2 linked regions of the Posidoniimonas polymericola genome follow. The protein of the gene in region 1 interacts with the protein of each later gene in a pairwise test. Links are inferred from orthologs where the notes say so. Each region holds a gene or a part of one and is shown in the gene's direction. Other genes may lie near its edges. The genes, in order: Pla123a_RS00085 and gyrA.

Evidence for each region.
Region 2: the proteins of Pla123a_RS00085 (region 1) and gyrA interact in binary tests that used the Escherichia coli proteins (3 or more experiments, as listed by UniProt). The link is inferred for Posidoniimonas polymericola from one-to-one orthologs.

The regions. Positions count from the first base shown.
Region 1 is NZ_SJPO01000001.1:18,588-26,672, forward strand. Bases 1,941-5,059 are described here. They hold Pla123a_RS00085 (DNA gyrase subunit B), read left to right. Parts: upstream 1,941-2,255; coding sequence 2,256-4,859; downstream 4,860-5,059. Other genes in these bases: Pla123a_RS00080 (DUF721 domain-containing protein), read left to right, coding at 1,941-2,177; Pla123a_RS00090 (SMI1/KNR4 family protein), read left to right, coding at 5,011-5,059. Outside these bases: Pla123a_RS00070 (helix-turn-helix domain-containing protein), read left to right, coding at 1-109; dnaN (DNA polymerase III subunit beta), read left to right, coding at 417-1,532; more of Pla123a_RS00080, read left to right, coding at 1,791-1,940; more of Pla123a_RS00090, read left to right, coding at 5,060-5,475; Pla123a_RS00095 (hypothetical protein), read left to right, coding at 6,184-6,561; Pla123a_RS00100 (exo-alpha-sialidase), read right to left, coding at 6,579-7,592; Pla123a_RS00105 (hypothetical protein), read right to left, coding at 7,716-8,085. UniProt on the Escherichia coli protein: DNA gyrase negatively supercoils closed circular double-stranded DNA in an ATP-dependent manner to maintain chromosomes in an underwound state.
Region 2 is NZ_SJPO01000009.1:219,293-227,559, forward strand. Bases 2,080-5,380 are described here. They hold gyrA (DNA gyrase subunit A), read left to right. Parts: upstream 2,080-2,426; coding sequence 2,427-5,180; downstream 5,181-5,380. Other genes in these bases: Pla123a_RS18340 (hypothetical protein), read right to left, coding at 2,080-2,197; Pla123a_RS18350 (GNAT family N-acetyltransferase), read left to right, coding at 5,218-5,380. In the rest of the region: Pla123a_RS18330 (DUF1559 family PulG-like putative transporter), read right to left, coding at 1-446; panB (3-methyl-2-oxobutanoate hydroxymethyltransferase), read left to right, coding at 789-1,580; more of Pla123a_RS18340, read right to left, coding at 1,700-2,079; more of Pla123a_RS18350, read left to right, coding at 5,381-5,724; Pla123a_RS18355 (PilZ domain-containing protein), read right to left, coding at 5,753-6,163; Pla123a_RS18360 (HD-GYP domain-containing protein), read right to left, coding at 6,160-7,161; Pla123a_RS18365 (hypothetical protein), read right to left, coding at 7,336-7,782; Pla123a_RS18370 (helix-turn-helix domain-containing protein), read right to left, coding at 7,892-8,267. UniProt on the Escherichia coli protein: A type II topoisomerase that negatively supercoils closed circular double-stranded (ds) DNA in an ATP-dependent manner to maintain chromosomes in an underwound state.

The DNA.
Region 1 (8,085 bases):
CGTGCTGCACAACTACCGCCGGATCGAGCGGGCGCAGGCAAGCGACCGCGTGCTCGGCCACGCCCTCGGTGAATTACGCCGTTCAATCACCGTCGGGGCAGCAGCGTGAACAACCTGTTGATAGACGGTCGAGAGGCAGACGACTCGGCGTCGCGTACCTGGCCGATCCGCCAAATAGCCGCGATTGATCAACACGAATTGCCGGTCAGCCAACACGCGATCGACAACCAGCCAACCGGTTTTCCACAACTCAACGGACACTGTAAGTGATTTACCTGAAACAACTTGCAGCACAGATTCGGCAGTTGCCAACAATCCAGACCGCCGATCTTTAATAACTGCGTAATTAAAAACTAAATCTATTAACTCTCTGGCCGACCGTCCCCAGGGGACGCTCGGCGGCCCTGAGTTCTCCCATGAAGATCACATGCAACCGTGAGCAGCTCCTGCAGGCCTTCCAGGCTGTGGCGGCTGTCGCCCCGACCCGCAGCCCCAAGCCGATCCTGCAGAACGTCAAGCTCGAGGTGAGCGACGACTCGGCCACCTTCCTCGCCACGGACCTCGAGGTCGCGATCCGCTACCAGGCGACCGGCGTCGAGGTCGAGCAGGCCGGCGCGTGCATCCTGCCGACCGCGCGGTTTGGCCAGATCCTCCGGGAGAGCTCCGACGAGACCTTCCACATCGAGGCCGACGAGAAGCAGATCCGCGTGCGGGGCGAGCGGAGCCAGTTCAACCTCGCGGCCGAGAACCCGATCGACTACCCGAGCATCGCGGTGTTCGACGACCAGTCGTACTACGAGACCGCCGCCCGCTGGTTCAAGGAGTTGATCCGCCGCACGATCTTCTCGACCGACAACGAGTCGAGCCGCTACGCGCTCGGCGGCGTCAAGATGGAGTGGGTCGACGGCGTGCTGACCGGCGTCGGCACCGACGGCCGCCGCCTGGCCAAGATGGAGGGCCCGGTGCGGGCCGTTGGCGAGCCGGCCGACTTCGGGGCCGCGACCATCGTCCCCAGCCGCTCGCTCAACCTGGTCGACCGCGCCGTCAACGACGACGACGGCGAGGTCCAGATCGCCATCCGCCAGAACGAGATGCTGGTCAAGAGCCCGCGGGCGATGATCTACTCCCGCCTGCTTGAGGGCCGCTACCCCGACTGGCGGCGGGTGTTCCCGCAGCGGACCAACTCGGTGCAGGTCGAGCTGCCGATTGAGCCGTTCTACCGGGCCGTGCGTCAGGCGGCGATCCTCACCAGCGACGAGAGCCGCGGCGTCGACTTCACGTTCGGCGAGGGCTCGCTGGTCCTCTCCGGCCACGCCGCCGAGGTGGGCGAGTCGCGGATCGAGCTGCCGATCTCGTTCGACAGCCCGGAGGTGACCATCACACTCGACCCGCGGTTCGTGATCGACTTCCTCAAGGTGCTCGACAGCGACAAGTCCTTCACGCTCGACCTGCAGGACGGCGAGTCGGCCGCGGTCTGCACCACCGACGACGGCTACGGCTACGTGATCATGCCGCTGGCGCGGGACCGGTAGCGGCGGCTAGTTGGAAGGCGCCGGTTCGCCGGCGCCGCGATTCCCGGCCGCGACAACCGAACAAGCAAGAACCAGAGAACGAGCATCGTGTGCCACTGGCTCTGCCAGTGTTTCACCAGCTGATTCAGGAGATTGAAGCCGGGCAATCAACCGAGACACACCATCTCACTGGCAGAGCCAGTGGAACACGAAGAGCCCCTCTACCAACCAAGTTTCCACCCGCAAACCAGCGCCCAGCGCCCTCCCACCAGCGCCCCCATGACCGAACCGATGGACCCTGAACTTGTCGCCGAGAAGCTCGCCGAGCTCTCGCAGCGCGCCGCGCGAGAGCAGCGGCGGCGGCACGCGCGGGCGCCCAAGAAGGCCGCGAACGTGGTGGCCCAGCTGTTCGCCAAGAAGGGCTACGGACAGCCCCGCACGAACGAGCAGCTCCGCTCGGCGTGGGCCGAGGCGGCCGGGCCGGCGCTCGGCAAGTTCTGCCAGGCCGCGGCCGTGCGGCGGGGCGTGCTCGAGGTGATTGTCGCCAACAGCATGATGGCCCAAGAGCTCGGCTTCGAGAAAACCCGACTCCTCAAGGCGGTGCAGCAGAAGCTGCCCGACGCCAAGATCGAGGGCCTCCGCTTCAAGGTCGGACGGCTCGCGTAACCCAGATCACCCGCCGCCCCGCGCGGCGATCCACCCCACTCAGCGACGCTTCGCTTTTCGAGAACGACCAACACGAGTATGTCCGAAGAACCCCAAGACCAAGACGCCCCGCAGCCCCAGCAGCCGCTAGAGCCGGCGAAGAAGGCCAACAGCCACCACGGCAACGCCGAGTACGGCGCGGGCGACCTCGAGCACCTGTCCGACCTGGAGCACGTGCGCGAGCGGCCGAGTATGTACATCGGCGACACCACCGCCCGCGGCCTGCACCACCTGGTGTACGAGGTGGTCGACAACTCGATCGACGAGGCCATGGCCGGCCACGCCACGACCGTGAGCGTGCAGATCAACGTCGACGGCTCGATCACGGTCGAGGACGACGGCCGCGGCATCCCGACCGAGAAGCACGAGCAGCTCTCCGAGCAGATGGACCGCGAGGTCAGCACGCTCGAGGGCGTGATGACCGTGCTCAAGTTCGGGGGCAAGTTCTCCAAGGGCGCCTACCAGACCTCCGGAGGCCTGCACGGCGTCGGCGTAACGGTGGTCAACTTCCTCTCCGAGTGGGCCGAGACCGAGGTCGCCCGCGACGGCCACCTGCACCACCAGGAGTACGAGCGCGGCGTCCCCAAGGGCCCGGTGCGCAGGGTCGGCGCCAGCAGCAAGCGCGGCACCAAGACCACCTTCAAGCCCGACCCGCAGATCTTCCAGACCACCAAGTACGTCTACGCCACGCTGCAGAAGCGGCTGCAGGAGCTGGCGTTCCTCAACAAGGGCGTGCGGATCACCATCACCGACGCCCGCACCAACGAGTCGGACGCGTTCCTCTACGAGGACGGCATCCGCGAGTTCGTCAAGCACCTCAACCGCGCCAGCGACCCCGCGCACGAGGAGATCCTGTTCGTCGAGGGCGAGGCCGAGGGCGTCTCGCTCGAGGTCGCGCTGCAGTACTCGGGCGAGTTCACCGAGAACGTCCACACGTACGTCAACAACATCAGCACGCACGAGGGGGGCACGCACCTCTCCGGCTTCCGCTCAGCCCTCACGCGGACCATCAACAACTACGGCAAGAAGGAGGGCCTGTTCAAGGACCTCACCCCCAGCGGCGAGGACGTCCGCGAAGGCCTGACCGCCGTGATCAGCTGCCGCGTGCCGCACCCGCAGTTCGAGGGCCAGACCAAGACCAAGCTCGGCAACAGCGAGGTCGAGGGCATCGTCAACTCGCTGTTCGGCGACTACCTGCAGAAGTTCTTCGAGGAGAACCCCAAGACCGCCAAGCAGATCGTCAAGAAGGGCGTGCTGGCGGCCGAGGCCCGCGAGTCGGCCCGCAAGGCCCGCCAGCTGGTCCGCGAGCGGAAGGGCGCCCTCTCCGGCGCCGGCCTGCCGGGCAAGCTCCGCGACTGCTCCAGCAAGGAGGTCGACAAGTGCGAGCTGTACCTGGTGGAGGGCGACTCGGCCGGCGGCTCCGCCGAGGGGGGCCGCATCCGCGAGTTCCAGGCGATCCTGCCGCTCCGCGGTAAGATCATCAACGCCTACAAGAGCCGCGAGACCAAGGTCCTCGAGAACCAAGAAGTCCGCAGCATGATCGCCGCGATCGGCGCCGGCATCGGCCAGGAGCAGGACGTCAGCAAACGCCGCTACGGCCGCGTCGTGATCATGACCGACGCCGACGTCGACGGCAGCCACATCCGCACGCTGCTGCTGACGTTCTTCTACCGCCAGATGTACGACCTCGTCGCGAAGGGCCACGTGTACGTCGCCCAGCCGCCGCTGTTCCGCGTCCGCAAGGGCAAGCAGGTGCAGTACGTGCAGACCGACGAGGAGATGAAGACCCAGCTCTTGGACCTCGGCCTCGGCGACAGCGTGTTCGACGCCGGCGACGGACTGGTGGTCGAGGGCGAGCAGATGACCCGCCTGGTCCGCACCCTGGCCGCCATGGAAGAGGCGCTCATTGCGCTGGAGCGGCGCGGTATCTCGCTGAAGCTTCACGCCGTAAGGCAGGACCCCGAGAGCGGCCGCCTGCCGGCGTACCACGTGTTCCTGGGCGCCGACGAGCACTGGTTTTTCGACCGCGAGTCGCTCGACCAGTTTGTCAAAGAGCAGGAAGAAGCAGCCGGCGGCGAGCTGCTGGTCGACGGCGGCCCCACGCCCAGCATCCCGGAGAGTGAGCCCGCGGGTGAGATCGAAGAGAGCGGCGACACCGACGCCGGCGACGCGAACGGGGCCGAGTCGAACGGCGTTGCCGCGCTCAACGCCAAGCGGCTCCGCATCGTCGAGCTGCACGAGGTCCGCACCATCAACACCCTGCTGGGCGACCTCCGCGAGATGGGCTTCGAGATCGGCGCCCTCATCCCGCAGGACCGCACCGGCGAGGAAGGGAGCCGCTACCGCGTGATCCGCGGCGAGAACGAGACCGGCCTCGAAGACCTCCGTGCCCTGCCCGGCGCGATCCGCTCGGCCGGCGAAAAGGGCCTGCAGATCACCCGCTTCAAGGGCCTGGGCGAAATGAACGCCGAGGAGCTCCGCGAGACCACCCTCGACCCCGCCAACCGCACGCTGCTCAAGGTCAGCATGGAAGACGCCGGCGCCGCCGACGACCTGTTCCGCGTCCTGATGGGCGACCAGGTCGAACCCCGCCGCGACTTCATCCAGAAGCACGCGCTGGACGTGAAGAACCTGGACGTGTAGCAATGTATCCCCGGTTCTCCGAACCGGAAACTTGTGGAGCTACGCCAATGCCAATGGCTGGAGCCTATCGTCGGCCTCAGCGGAGAGAAGCGTGAGTTCCTAAGGGGTTAGTCCAGAAGCTCACCATTTCGGCTCCGTTGAGTGATTGAGCATGCCAGATCGTGACAAACTGCAAGCTATGTTTGTTGCCCGATTTCATGTCGGCGATCCACCAGTCCCTGCAACAGAACAGCAAGTGGAGTCGTTGGGTGTTGAGCTCAGCACCGCGGTGCCTGAGGCGTACCTGAGTTTCATCACGCGGTTCGGAGCGGTCTATACACCGCACATACTCGACGCCATCGTTGATGCCGCGCTGGATTACTCGGATGTGCAGAACTTCTTGACAGTAGAACAAGCGATCACGGACACCAAGGCTTACTGGGCTGCTGGGATGCCTGAAGATGTGATTGGAATCGCATCTGATTGCATGGGGAACTTTTTCGGTTTCCGACGTCAAGGAGCCAAAAGCGACGACGCTCCTGTTGTGTTTTTCGATCACGATTTTGTTGACGTATCAACCGTGGCCGATTCGTTTGACGCGTTCCTCACGTGGTATGTTGAAAACATCGGTACGTGATGGAGCCTGTTTTTTGGTAGTCGGACTGATTTCGCCGTCGTCGTAGTGAAACACGCCCGTGCGTCTCGGCCCGTATTCTTGCCGTTGTCTACCAGTTTCTTATGGCAAGCGGCTGCCCGGCGCGGTCCAATAACTGGTTGCCCGGTGGTGCGTGGCGCGCTCCCGAGAGCCGTTCGACCGATCGTGAGGGCGATGACGGAAGGCCATTCAGCGCGGAGACGTTAGGCCCGGCATTTATGCCGGGTCACCCCATCGCAAGGAATCGAGAAGCCCCGTTAACGGGGCTTGCTTGGTTGGCTTTAGACCTTGAACCCGGCATGAATGCCGGGCCTAAAACCCGCTAGCCGATGAATGATCTTGAAACAGCACGGAGCCAAAATCCCAACCGAGAGACTTCCGTCCGCTGCACCGCGCACAAACGGGCAAAAGTCGGCCGCAAGATTCAGAGCATAACTGCGAAGACCCTGCTATAGCAGGGCGAAACCGCCTTCGGGGCGGCCGGTAGGGCGCGACTTTTGTCCCTATAAATCGATGTCGGAATGGGGGACAAAAGTCGGCTGGTGGTAGCGAGTCGATTGGGTTAGCCGGCTGCCGTGGCGCACACTTTTGTACGTGGTGGGCTTGGCGGCTCACGCTAGGGGTCATCGTAGCTCGGCTCTCCGAGCCGAGAGTTTTTCACGGTTCGGAGAACCGTGCTACATTGCCGCCATGAAGTACGACCTCGACCAGCTCTGCAGCGTCCTGTCGGCGAGTTGCGAGAAGGAGTCGCCCGGCACGGGGCACGTGCAGGTCCGCTTCGCCGACCCGCTGCTCAAGTACGAGATGGCGATCGACGAGCAGCACAACAGTATTTCCCTCGCGGCCGACCCCGAGAAGCCGATCCAGGCCTGCCCGCTGCTGGAGTACTACTTCGCGTGCAATGAGATCGCGATCGGCGAGAGCGGCTACGGCGATGGGCCGGCGGTTCGCTTCATGGAGCACCGCGAATCGCTCTTCGGCACGCGGCTCACGATGATCAAACGGCACGATGGCCGTTGGTACTTGTTTGCGAATGCGTTGCTGAGGCATCCGATGGAAGGCGGATGATTTTGAGAGCCGCGACCTCAATCCTCGATGGAAACCTGCGCCAGGTAGATGCTGGTGTGGTCCTCGTGGCTCGAGTAGTAGCTGACCCACAGCCGGTCCTCGTGCCAGACAAGGCCGGGGTAACTGCAGTCGCCGCCGGACGGGAGCACCAGTATGTTTTCGAGGTGGCCGTCGGCGGGGTTGAGCTCGGCGATGACCGTCCGGGCGCCCGCCTTAAGCAGCTGCCTGCCCGCTGCCACCCAGCGGCCGCTCGGCAGCTGCAGCAGGTTGGGGCCGCCGATAAACCGATCGAGCCGCCGCCACTGCCAATCACGGTAGGGCGGGTCGGCCTTGCCGAGGTACGCGTGGTTGTCGTCGCCGTCGCACCGCTGCAGGCAGTACGCCACGCCCGAGTCGGCGAACCGGATCCGGGCCTCGGTCGGCCGGCCGCCAATCGTGAGGAAGTCGGGGGCGAAGACATTGAAGCTGCGTCCGTCGGTCGAGGTCAGCAGCTCGTTGCGGCCGGCGTTATCGGGCGTGCCGTAGCTAACGCCGTAGGCGGTCCCCTCGCGCCAGGTGACGCCCCACATCCAGCGGCCCGGTTCGATCACCATGGCAGGCGTAGTCCAGGTGCGCCCATCGGTCGTCGCGGCAGTGAAAGTGCCGGTCAGTCGGCGGTTGTCGCGATCGATCTGCGCGCCGCCCACCATCATCAACTCGCCGCTTGGCGTGATCGACAAGTTGGCGTCGCGGAGGTCGAACTCGTTGTGGTCGAGCCGCGCAACCGGTTCCCAGGCTTCACCGTCAGTAGAGGTGAGCACCCGGAGGAAGCCGTGCGACCCGGCGTGGGTGTCCCCCTCGCGGAACGCGCACCACCACGCGTCCTCCCAGCGGATCAGGTCGGTGAAGGCGTTGTGGCGGCCCTCGTCCCAGATCCGCTTGACGCCGATCAACTCGGCCTGCAGGGTTTCGTCTGCCGACGCGTGGGAACCGAGGGCGGCGAGCGCAAGCATCGCGATGCCGCAAACACGGCGGGTCAGGGGGGCAGGCATCGGGGGTGGTCCCGTAAGTGCGAAGGAGTAGGCGCCAATCGCTCCCTGGCGTGGCGCCCTATTGTATCGCGTTCCGCGGGACGGGTGGGTCACGCTGTCGCCCTCTCCCTTAATCTGAAGAACCTATTGCGGCGCGGTCAGCTTGACGATCAGCTCGCCGTCGGCGATCTCGAGCGAATGCGGCAGCGGCGTGGGCTGGCCCGGCTTGTCCATCCGCAGCGCCAGCTCGGGCAGCTCGCCGGTGGTGTCGAGGAAGAGGTTGCCCTGCAGGCGGGACTTCTCTTTCGGCAGCAGGCTCGTCAGCGCCGAGAGTGGCAGCGGCAGCCGGCCGATGCGGGCGTTGTCGATCTGCAGCCGCAGCTCGTTGTTCGGGGCGGGGTTGCCGGCGGCGGCGCCGTTGGCGATGGGCTGCGGGGCGAAGCCGGCCGAGACGACCAGCTCGCCAAACGGGGTCGCCAACGCGACGCCGACCAGCACCCGGCCGTCGACCAGC
Region 2 (8,267 bases), on another replicon or contig:
ACATCTACCCTAGGGATTGGGAACGGGTTGTTAATTTCGGTCATGGCGTCCCACAAGTCCTGTCGCTCGATTCGCGGAGTAATCACTGCCGCCCAGCTAAACCGAGACCCCAATTTGCGGTCTCTGACATCATCTGGTGACGGGGTGTTGCCCGCAGGCAGGCCATCCTTTAGCGAGGAGTTGGATAGTTGACCGGAGTTAATCCATGCGTACTGCTTGGCGGTTCGCTGCACAGGCTGCAGGTAGCCGGGATACTTCTGTTTGTCGGTCTCGTAACCCGCGACAGCCGTGCCCAACTGGCGGATGTTGTTCAAGCACTGGGAAGTGCGGGCCGAAGCGCGGGCCATCTGCACGGCAGGCAGCAGCAGGGCCACCAGCATGCCGATGATCGTGATCACGACCAGCAGCTCGACCAGGGTAAAGGCGTGACGGTTCGGGTTCTTCATGCCTCGAGACTCCAGGCAGGCCAGTAGTTGACCCAGTAGGTTGACCCAGTAGTGGACTGAGTAGGGAAGCCGTCCGCGCGTCCGGCGACGCCGGCTGCGGGGGGCAAGGTGTTCCTGGGGCGGCCGCTACGCTCATTGCTTGCGCGAACGGGCCCTGGATATCAGTATCGCCCAACCCTGCAGAAAAAGCCAGCAAGCCTCGCATCTTCCCGCCGCCGGGCGCGATCGCGTATTATCGGGGTTTCCCGAACTATTTCGCCGAACCGGACCTCGGCTATTCCCGTCGGCGCCGCGTCTGGCGTCCGCCGGGCCCCATTTCCCCCCGCCGCCAGGCCTGCCGCGATGCCCGAGCAACTCACCGCCCCCCGCTTTGCCGCCATGAAGGGGGGAGACCGCAAGATCTCTGTCCTGACGGCCTACGACTACACCATGGCCAAGCTGGTCGACAGCTGCGGGATCGAGGGGATCCTGGTGGGCGACAGCCTGTCGATGGTGGTCCAGGGGCACCAGAACACGCTGCCGGTCTCGATGGACGAGATGATCTACCACGCTGGCATGGTCGGCAGGGCGGTGGAAAACGCGTTGGTGATTGTCGACCTGCCGTTCCCCAGCTACCACCTCGGCCGCCACAAGGCGATCGAGAACGCCGGCCGGATCCTCAAGCAGACCCGCTGCCAGGCGGTCAAGCTCGAGGGGGGCGTCGAGCAGGCCGACACCATCGCGGCCCTGGTGCAGGCCGGCATCCCGGTGATGGCCCACGTCGGCCTGCGGCCGCAGAGCGTGCACCAATTGGGCGGCTACCGGGTCCAGCGCGACCGCCAGCAGCTGCTGGCCGACGCCCAGGCGGCCGAGCACGCGGGGGCCTTCGCGATGGTGCTGGAGTGCGTCCCCACGGCGATTGCCACGGAAATCACCCAGAAGGTGTCGATCCCGACCATCGGCATCGGCGCCGGCCCAGAGTGCGACGGCCAGGTGCTGGTCATCAACGACGTCGTCGGGCTGACCAGCGGCTACGTGCCTAAATTCGTCAAGGCGTACGCCGACCTCGGCAAGACCATCACCGAGGCCGTCACGGCCTACCGCGATGAGGTGCGATCTGGGGCATTCCCGACCAAGGAGCAGTCGTACGAGTAACGGCGCGGCGCTGGTGTGCGGTCCCACCTCTTGCGAGGTGGGCTGCCCTGGTGCAGAGCCGCAAGCAAGAACCGAGCCGCAAATGATGGTAGCCCACCCCGCCAGGGGTGGGACAACCCCTAGCGCGGGTCCCGCCAGCCAATCTCCTCGCGCCAGAACCAGCCGCTATGCTTCGGTAAGTAAGCGTTCACCAAGTGCTCGAAGTGCCGCCGCGACTCGACCTGCTGTCGGCTCGCACCGCGTGCGAACCACTTGTGGCCAACACAGTCGTGCTCGCGAGAAAGGTGAAGTGAGATCAGGTTCTTGATCCGGCCGCCGACCTGCTTCATCGGCGCCTGGAAGTCCCGCCAACTCGCTAGCAGGTGAACGTGCGACGCTTCACTCGCCGCGGCGTGGGCGCGGTAGCCTTCTTCTTGGCAGATGGCCTGGAACCGTTCGATGATCGCTCGCTGCAGCTCGGAGTCGAACGAGACCTCGGGCTGCGTGAGCAGACCACGTTGAATGGTCGCGAGCTTCTTGTTGGTCGGGTGGATCCCGCGATTGCGCTCGACGTATCCCTGCGGCCGGTCGGGGAGCCAGCTGCCGTACGCGTGGTAGGTGAATAGCGCTACCGGCATTGGAAGAGCCCCTGCGGTGAAAGTGTGCGCATGTACACATTAAGCAGCGGCGTCGCCATTGCAAGTAGATTGTCCCACCCCTGGCGGGGTGGGCTGCCCCAGGGCAAAGCCGCAAGCCTTGGTAGCCCACCCCGCCAGGGGTGGGACCGACCCCGCCGAGCATTGTGAAACTGGGGCAAAAACCCTAAAATACAGGGCTTACTACCCACTCCCGCGAGGATGCTAGCGCGTGGCCAACGACGACGAAGGAAACCCCGGCGATCCCCAGAATCCAGCTCCGCGGGAGCCTGGGTTTGACCCGGCGGAGCAGGCGATCGCCCAACGGCTGATCGACCTGCCGATCGAGGACGAGCTGAAGGACAGCTACCTGACGTACGCCATGAGCGTGATCGTCAGCCGCGCGCTGCCCGACGTCCGCGACGGCCTGAAGCCGTCGCAGCGCCGCATCCTGGTCGCGATGAACGACCTCAACCTCGGCCCCGGCTCGGCGCGGGTCAAGTGCGCCAAGATCTCTGGCGACACCAGCGGTAACTACCACCCGCACGGCGAGAGCGTCATCTACCCGACCCTCGTGCGCATGGCCCAGGAATGGAACATGCGCAACGTGCTCATCGACAAGCAGGGGAACTTCGGCAGCATCGCCGGCCTGCCGCCGGCCGCCATGCGGTACACCGAAGCCCGCATGTCGCCGATGGCGTCGATGATGCTCGAGGACCTAAAGCTCGACACGGTCGACTTCATCCCGACCTACGACGAACGCCACCTCGAGCCGACGGTCCTGCCGTCGAAGTTCCCCAACCTGCTGGTGAACGGCTCGGGCGGCATCGCGGTCGGCATGGCGACCAGCATCCCGCCGCACAACCTGGGCGAGGTCTGCCGCGGCGTGATCGCGCTGATCGACGACCCGGAGATCACCATCCCGGAGCTGATGGAGCACATCCCCGGCCCCGACTTCCCGACCGGCGGCATCATCTGCGGCCGCTCGGGCATCCTCCGCGGCTACCAGACCGGCCGCAGCACGATGACCGTGCGCGCCCGCACCAGCATCGACGAGTCGGGCAAGCGGACCCGCATCCTGATCCACGAGATCCCGTACCTGCAGGCCCGCGACCGGGTCGAGGAGCGGATCGCGGCGCTGGCCAACGAGGGCAAGATCGCCGGCATCGCCGACGTCCGCAACGAGTCGGACCTCAAGGAGCCGGTCCGCCTGATCATCGACCTGAAGCGCGACGCCGATCCCGACATCGTGCTCAACCAGCTCTACAAGTTCTCGCCGCTGCAGGACACGTTCAGCCTGATCTTCCTGTCGCTGGTTGACGGCAAGCCGCGGGTGCTGAACTTGAGGGAGATGCTGCAGGAGTTCGTGCGGCATCGGGTGACCGTCATCCGCCGCCGGACACAATTCCTGCTCGCCAAGGCCCGCCGCCGCAAGCACACGGTGCAGGGCCTGCTGCTGGCGCACGCCAACATCGACGAGGTGATCCGCGTTATCCGCGCCAGCAAGACGCAGCCCGAGGCAAAGACCGCCCTGATGGCGATCAAGACGCCCGGCGCCATGCTGCAGCGGGCGCTCGGCGACGAGGGCTTCGCCCAGTTCCAGGAGGAGCGCGGCTTCGCCGAGGAGTACTCGCTGACGCCGGTCCAGGCCGACGCGATCCTCAAGATGACCCTCGGCCAGCTGGTGAACCTGGAGCAGGAGAAGCTGACCGACGAGCACACGCAGCTGCTCATCGAGATCGCCGGCTACCTCGAGATCCTCGGCGACGAGGCGCGGATCTACGCCATCATCCGCGAGGACATGGAGGCGATCGCCAGCAGCAAGCACGCCGACGCCCGCCGCACCGAGATCAGCCACGCCGAGGTCGGCGACGTCGACATCGAGGACCTGATCGAGGAAGAGACCATGGTGGTCTCGATCAGCACGAACGGCTATATCAAGCGGACCCCGGCCAGCACCTACCGCGCCCAGCGGCGGGGCGGCAAGGGCATCCGCGGCGCGTCGGTCGCCGACGACGACCCGATCGAGCACCTGTTTGTCACCAGCACGCACGACTACCTGCTGTTCTTCACCAACCTCGGCAAGGTGTACTGGCAGAAGGTCTACCAGCTGCCCGAGCTGGCCCGCGACTCCAAGGGCCGCGCGGTGGTGAACCTGCTGAACTTCTCCGAGGGCGAGCGGATCGCCGACTGCCGCGCCATCCGCGACTTCGACCTGCCCGACCACTCGCTCTTCATGGCCACCCGCAAGGGCCTGGTGAAGAAGACCGAGCTGAAGGCCTACAGCCGCCCGATGAAGACCGGCATCATCGCCATCAAGCTCAAGGAGGGCGACGAGCTGGTGGACGTCGTCGTGACCAAGCCGGGCGACGAGGTGCTGCTGGCCACCGCCAGCGGCATGGCGATCCGCTTCAACGAGTCCGACGCCCGCTCCATGGGCCGCAACTCCAGCGGCGTGAAGGGCGTGAGGCTTGGCAAGAACGACTCGCTGGTTGGCATGGTCGTGGCCGACCCCGACGCCACGCTGCTGACCGCCACCGAGCACGGCTACGGCAAGCGGACGCCGTTCGGCCCCAACGCCGCTGAAGCCGGCGACGGACCCAGCGAAGGGGCCGACGAGGACGAGGCCTCGTCCTCGGCCAAGTACCGCACCCAGGGCCGCGGCGGCAAGGGCGTCCGCGACATTAAGACCACCGACCGCAACGGCCAGGTGATCGGCATCACCCGCGTCATGGACGACGATGAATTGCTCATGATGACCGCCCGCGGCAAGATCCAGCGGATCAAGGCCTCGGACATCGGCGTCATCGGCCGCAACACGCAGGGCGTGCGGATCATGGGCCTGGACGACGGCGATTCGCTCACGGCGATTGTCCGCGTGCCGGCCGAAGAAACGGACGACGACGCAGCTGCCGACGCGGCCGGTGAGGCATCGGGCGGGGACGCCGCCGGCAACGACGCGGGCGGGGTAGAGGGCGCCGAATAGGCCGTCGGCCAAGCGAACCGGAGGCGCCCGATTGGCTGTGCCCGCATTCCGAATCCGTCCCGAAGAAGCCAACGACCCGCCGGCGATCGACGCCGTCTTGCGGGGGGCGTTCCCCAGCCAGTGGGAAGCCCGGCTGGTCGAATCGCTCCGCGCCAACAACGAGCTGTCGGTGTCGCTGGTCGCCTTTTGCCGCGATCACTTGACCGGGCACATCGCCTTCAGTCCGCTGACGCTCGATGGCGAACCGACCTCGGGCGTCGGGCTCGCGCCGCTGGCGGTGCAACCGAGTTGGCAGGGGCGGGGGATCGGCGCCGCGCTGATCACGGTCGGCTTAGAAGCGTGCCTGGAGCAGGGTTTCGATTTCGCTATCGTGCTCGGCGAGCCCGGGTACTACCGCCGGTTCGGCTTCGAGCCGGCCACCCGCTGGGGCCTCGACAGCGTCTACCAGGCGGGCGACGCGTTCATGGCGAAGTCGCTACGGCCGGGCGGCCTCGAGGGCTTGGGCGGGCTGGTCCGCTACGCGAGCGCGTTCGAGTCGCTCTGAAACCCACTTCACGAATCTGTGGCACGGGTTAAACCGTCGCGACACCGCTGAGTGTGTCGGCGAAGACGGCCAGCGGGCCGCCATTGGCGTCGACCTCGAAGTCACAGCCGAGCAGGAAGCAGCGGGCTCCAATCCGCTTGCAGTGCCTCACCCGCACCCTCAGCGTGCGGCCTTCGTGCAGGGTGACCACGCCCTGCTCGAGCGGCAGCGCGTGGCACGGCGAGTACACCGCGACCCCCGTCTGCGAGATGTCGCGGCAGGACACGCCCAGCAGACTCCCGGGGCGGCTGTCGAGCGTCAGCTGCGATCGGCAGGGGAACTCCTTGCGGGGCCGGCGGCGGAGGTCGTGCCCCCCCGAGGCGCCGGGCCGCGTCGCCGCGGAGCTGATCGCCCCCATGTCGACGGTCGCGACAACGGATTGCCATGGGTCGTTGGTCATGCTCCCCCCATCAGCGTTGACCAGCAGTCGACCATCTCGGCGTCAAACTGCTTGCCGGCGTTCGCCTGCAGGTGCTTGAGCGCCGTCTCGGTGGTGCAGGGACGGCGGTACGGGCGGCGTCCGGTGAGCGCGTCGAACACGTCGACCACCGCCAGCAGCCGGGACCAGGGGTGGAGCTCCGCGCCGACGAGCCCAACTGGGTAGCCGCCGCCGTCGATGCGTTCGTGGTGCTGGTAGATCATCAGCAGCTGGCGCAGGGTCAGCGTGCCGCTGTTGGCGAGGTCCTCGAAGCCGCGCTGCGGGTGCTGGCGGATCGTAGCCCACTCCTGGTCGGTAAGGCGGCCCTTCTTGCGGAGGACGCCGACCGGGATGTGCCGCTTGCCGGAGTCGTGCAGCAGGGCGCCGATCGCCAGCTCCTCGAGGTCGGCGCTGTCGTGGATCCCGAGCGCCGTGGCGAGGGTCAACGCGTAGCAGCAGACGTTCGTGATGTGCGAGAAGGTGTAGTGGTCGTGGCGGGCGATCGCGTAGACCTCGGCCGGCGCCAGGTCGCCGCTCTGCATCAGCTGGTTGAACGCCCGGCCCATCTGACGCGACACGCCGACGAACCGCGTCGGGTTGATGAGCCCGGCCGCGACCTCGACCTCACCGGCGGCCGCGGTCTGCAGCATGACAAACCGGTCGGACTCGGGGATCGACTCGTCGCCCGCGAGCTCGTCCAGCCGCTCCAGCAGCTCAGACGACAGCCGCTGGAAGTCGTCGCTGCGGACGAGCACCGGCCCGTCCAGCGACGCGACCAGCGTCTCGATGCGTTGCCCTTCGACCTGCACGCCGGCTCCGCGGAGCAGCACCGGCTGCCCCCCTTTGGGGCCGGGGATGAACAGGTCGAGGTCCCATCGGCCCAGCCGCGCCAGCACCACCGATTCGATCGGCTCGAACCCGGGAATGGGCTGCGGCAGCGCGCTCCGGAGTCGGCTGGAGGGTGCGGAGGAGGTGGACATGCAAACGCAAACCAAGGTCAGGCTGCCTCTCTAGCAGCCGAGAGGTGACCTGCAAGTTTAGGTCACAACGGGCGGACACCCGCGGTGCTGCACCACTACCTTTCGTCAAAATCTACTCGGACTGTGACAATTGAACCCTGCAACCCAGTCAGCCTTCGGGAAATACCCCCCGGCCTACCGCTGGGCGGACAGCAACTGCCAGCAGACCCAGCCCAGCAGGCCCCCACGGGCGGTCCAGGCCGAGGTGCGGAGCCAGTTGGACGCCACCAGCAGATGGTGGGTTGCGGCTTCGTAGCCGCCGACCAGACGCCCGTGTGCGGGCGCCTGGAGCACGAAGGTCGACAGCCAGACGACGGCGAGCAGGCCCATCCCTGCCAGCGGGACCCACCGCGGCACGCCGTCGGGACGCCAGGCGAGCATCGCGGCGGCGGTCGCCAGCTCAACGAGCATCGGCGGGATCACCACGTAGCCGGTCAGCCGGCAGTGGGCCTGCTCATACTCGGCGAACTGCGGCTCACCCACCGCGCCCAGCAGCGGGTAGTGCACAAGCTGCACGAACCAGATCAGCCCGACCATGATCAGCGTCGCGGCGAGCTGCAGCACAAACAACAAGACTGGCATTGAGGCAACACGCGGGGTGAAGGAGCAACCAACCGTTTCTAGGCGCCCCGCCGCCCGATGACCAACGCCCCTTGGGCGGTTGTCGGCGCCGGCGTATCCGACAAGATCCTCACCGCTGGAACTGCTTGCGGTAGGCCCTGGGGGTCATGCCCGTCGAGTTGCGGAACGTGCGGTTGAAGCTGCTGATCGACTCGAAGCCCGCTCCGTAGGCGATGTCGATGATCGGCTGGTCGGTGGTGATCAACCTCCGCTGCACCTCGGCCACGCGGTGGCGGGCGATCTGCGTGTTGAGCGTCACGCCGAAGGTCTTACGGAAGGTAGTCGCCGCGTAGTCCGGGTGCAGGTCGACGCTCGACGCCACATCGGCGACGCGGATCGGCTTGGCGAAGTTGCGGGCGATAAAGCACGCCATCCGCTCGGCCTTCTCGAGAGTCGACCCCAGGGGCTTGGATCGCGTGTCCTCTGCGGCCGTGCTCTGCTTCGGA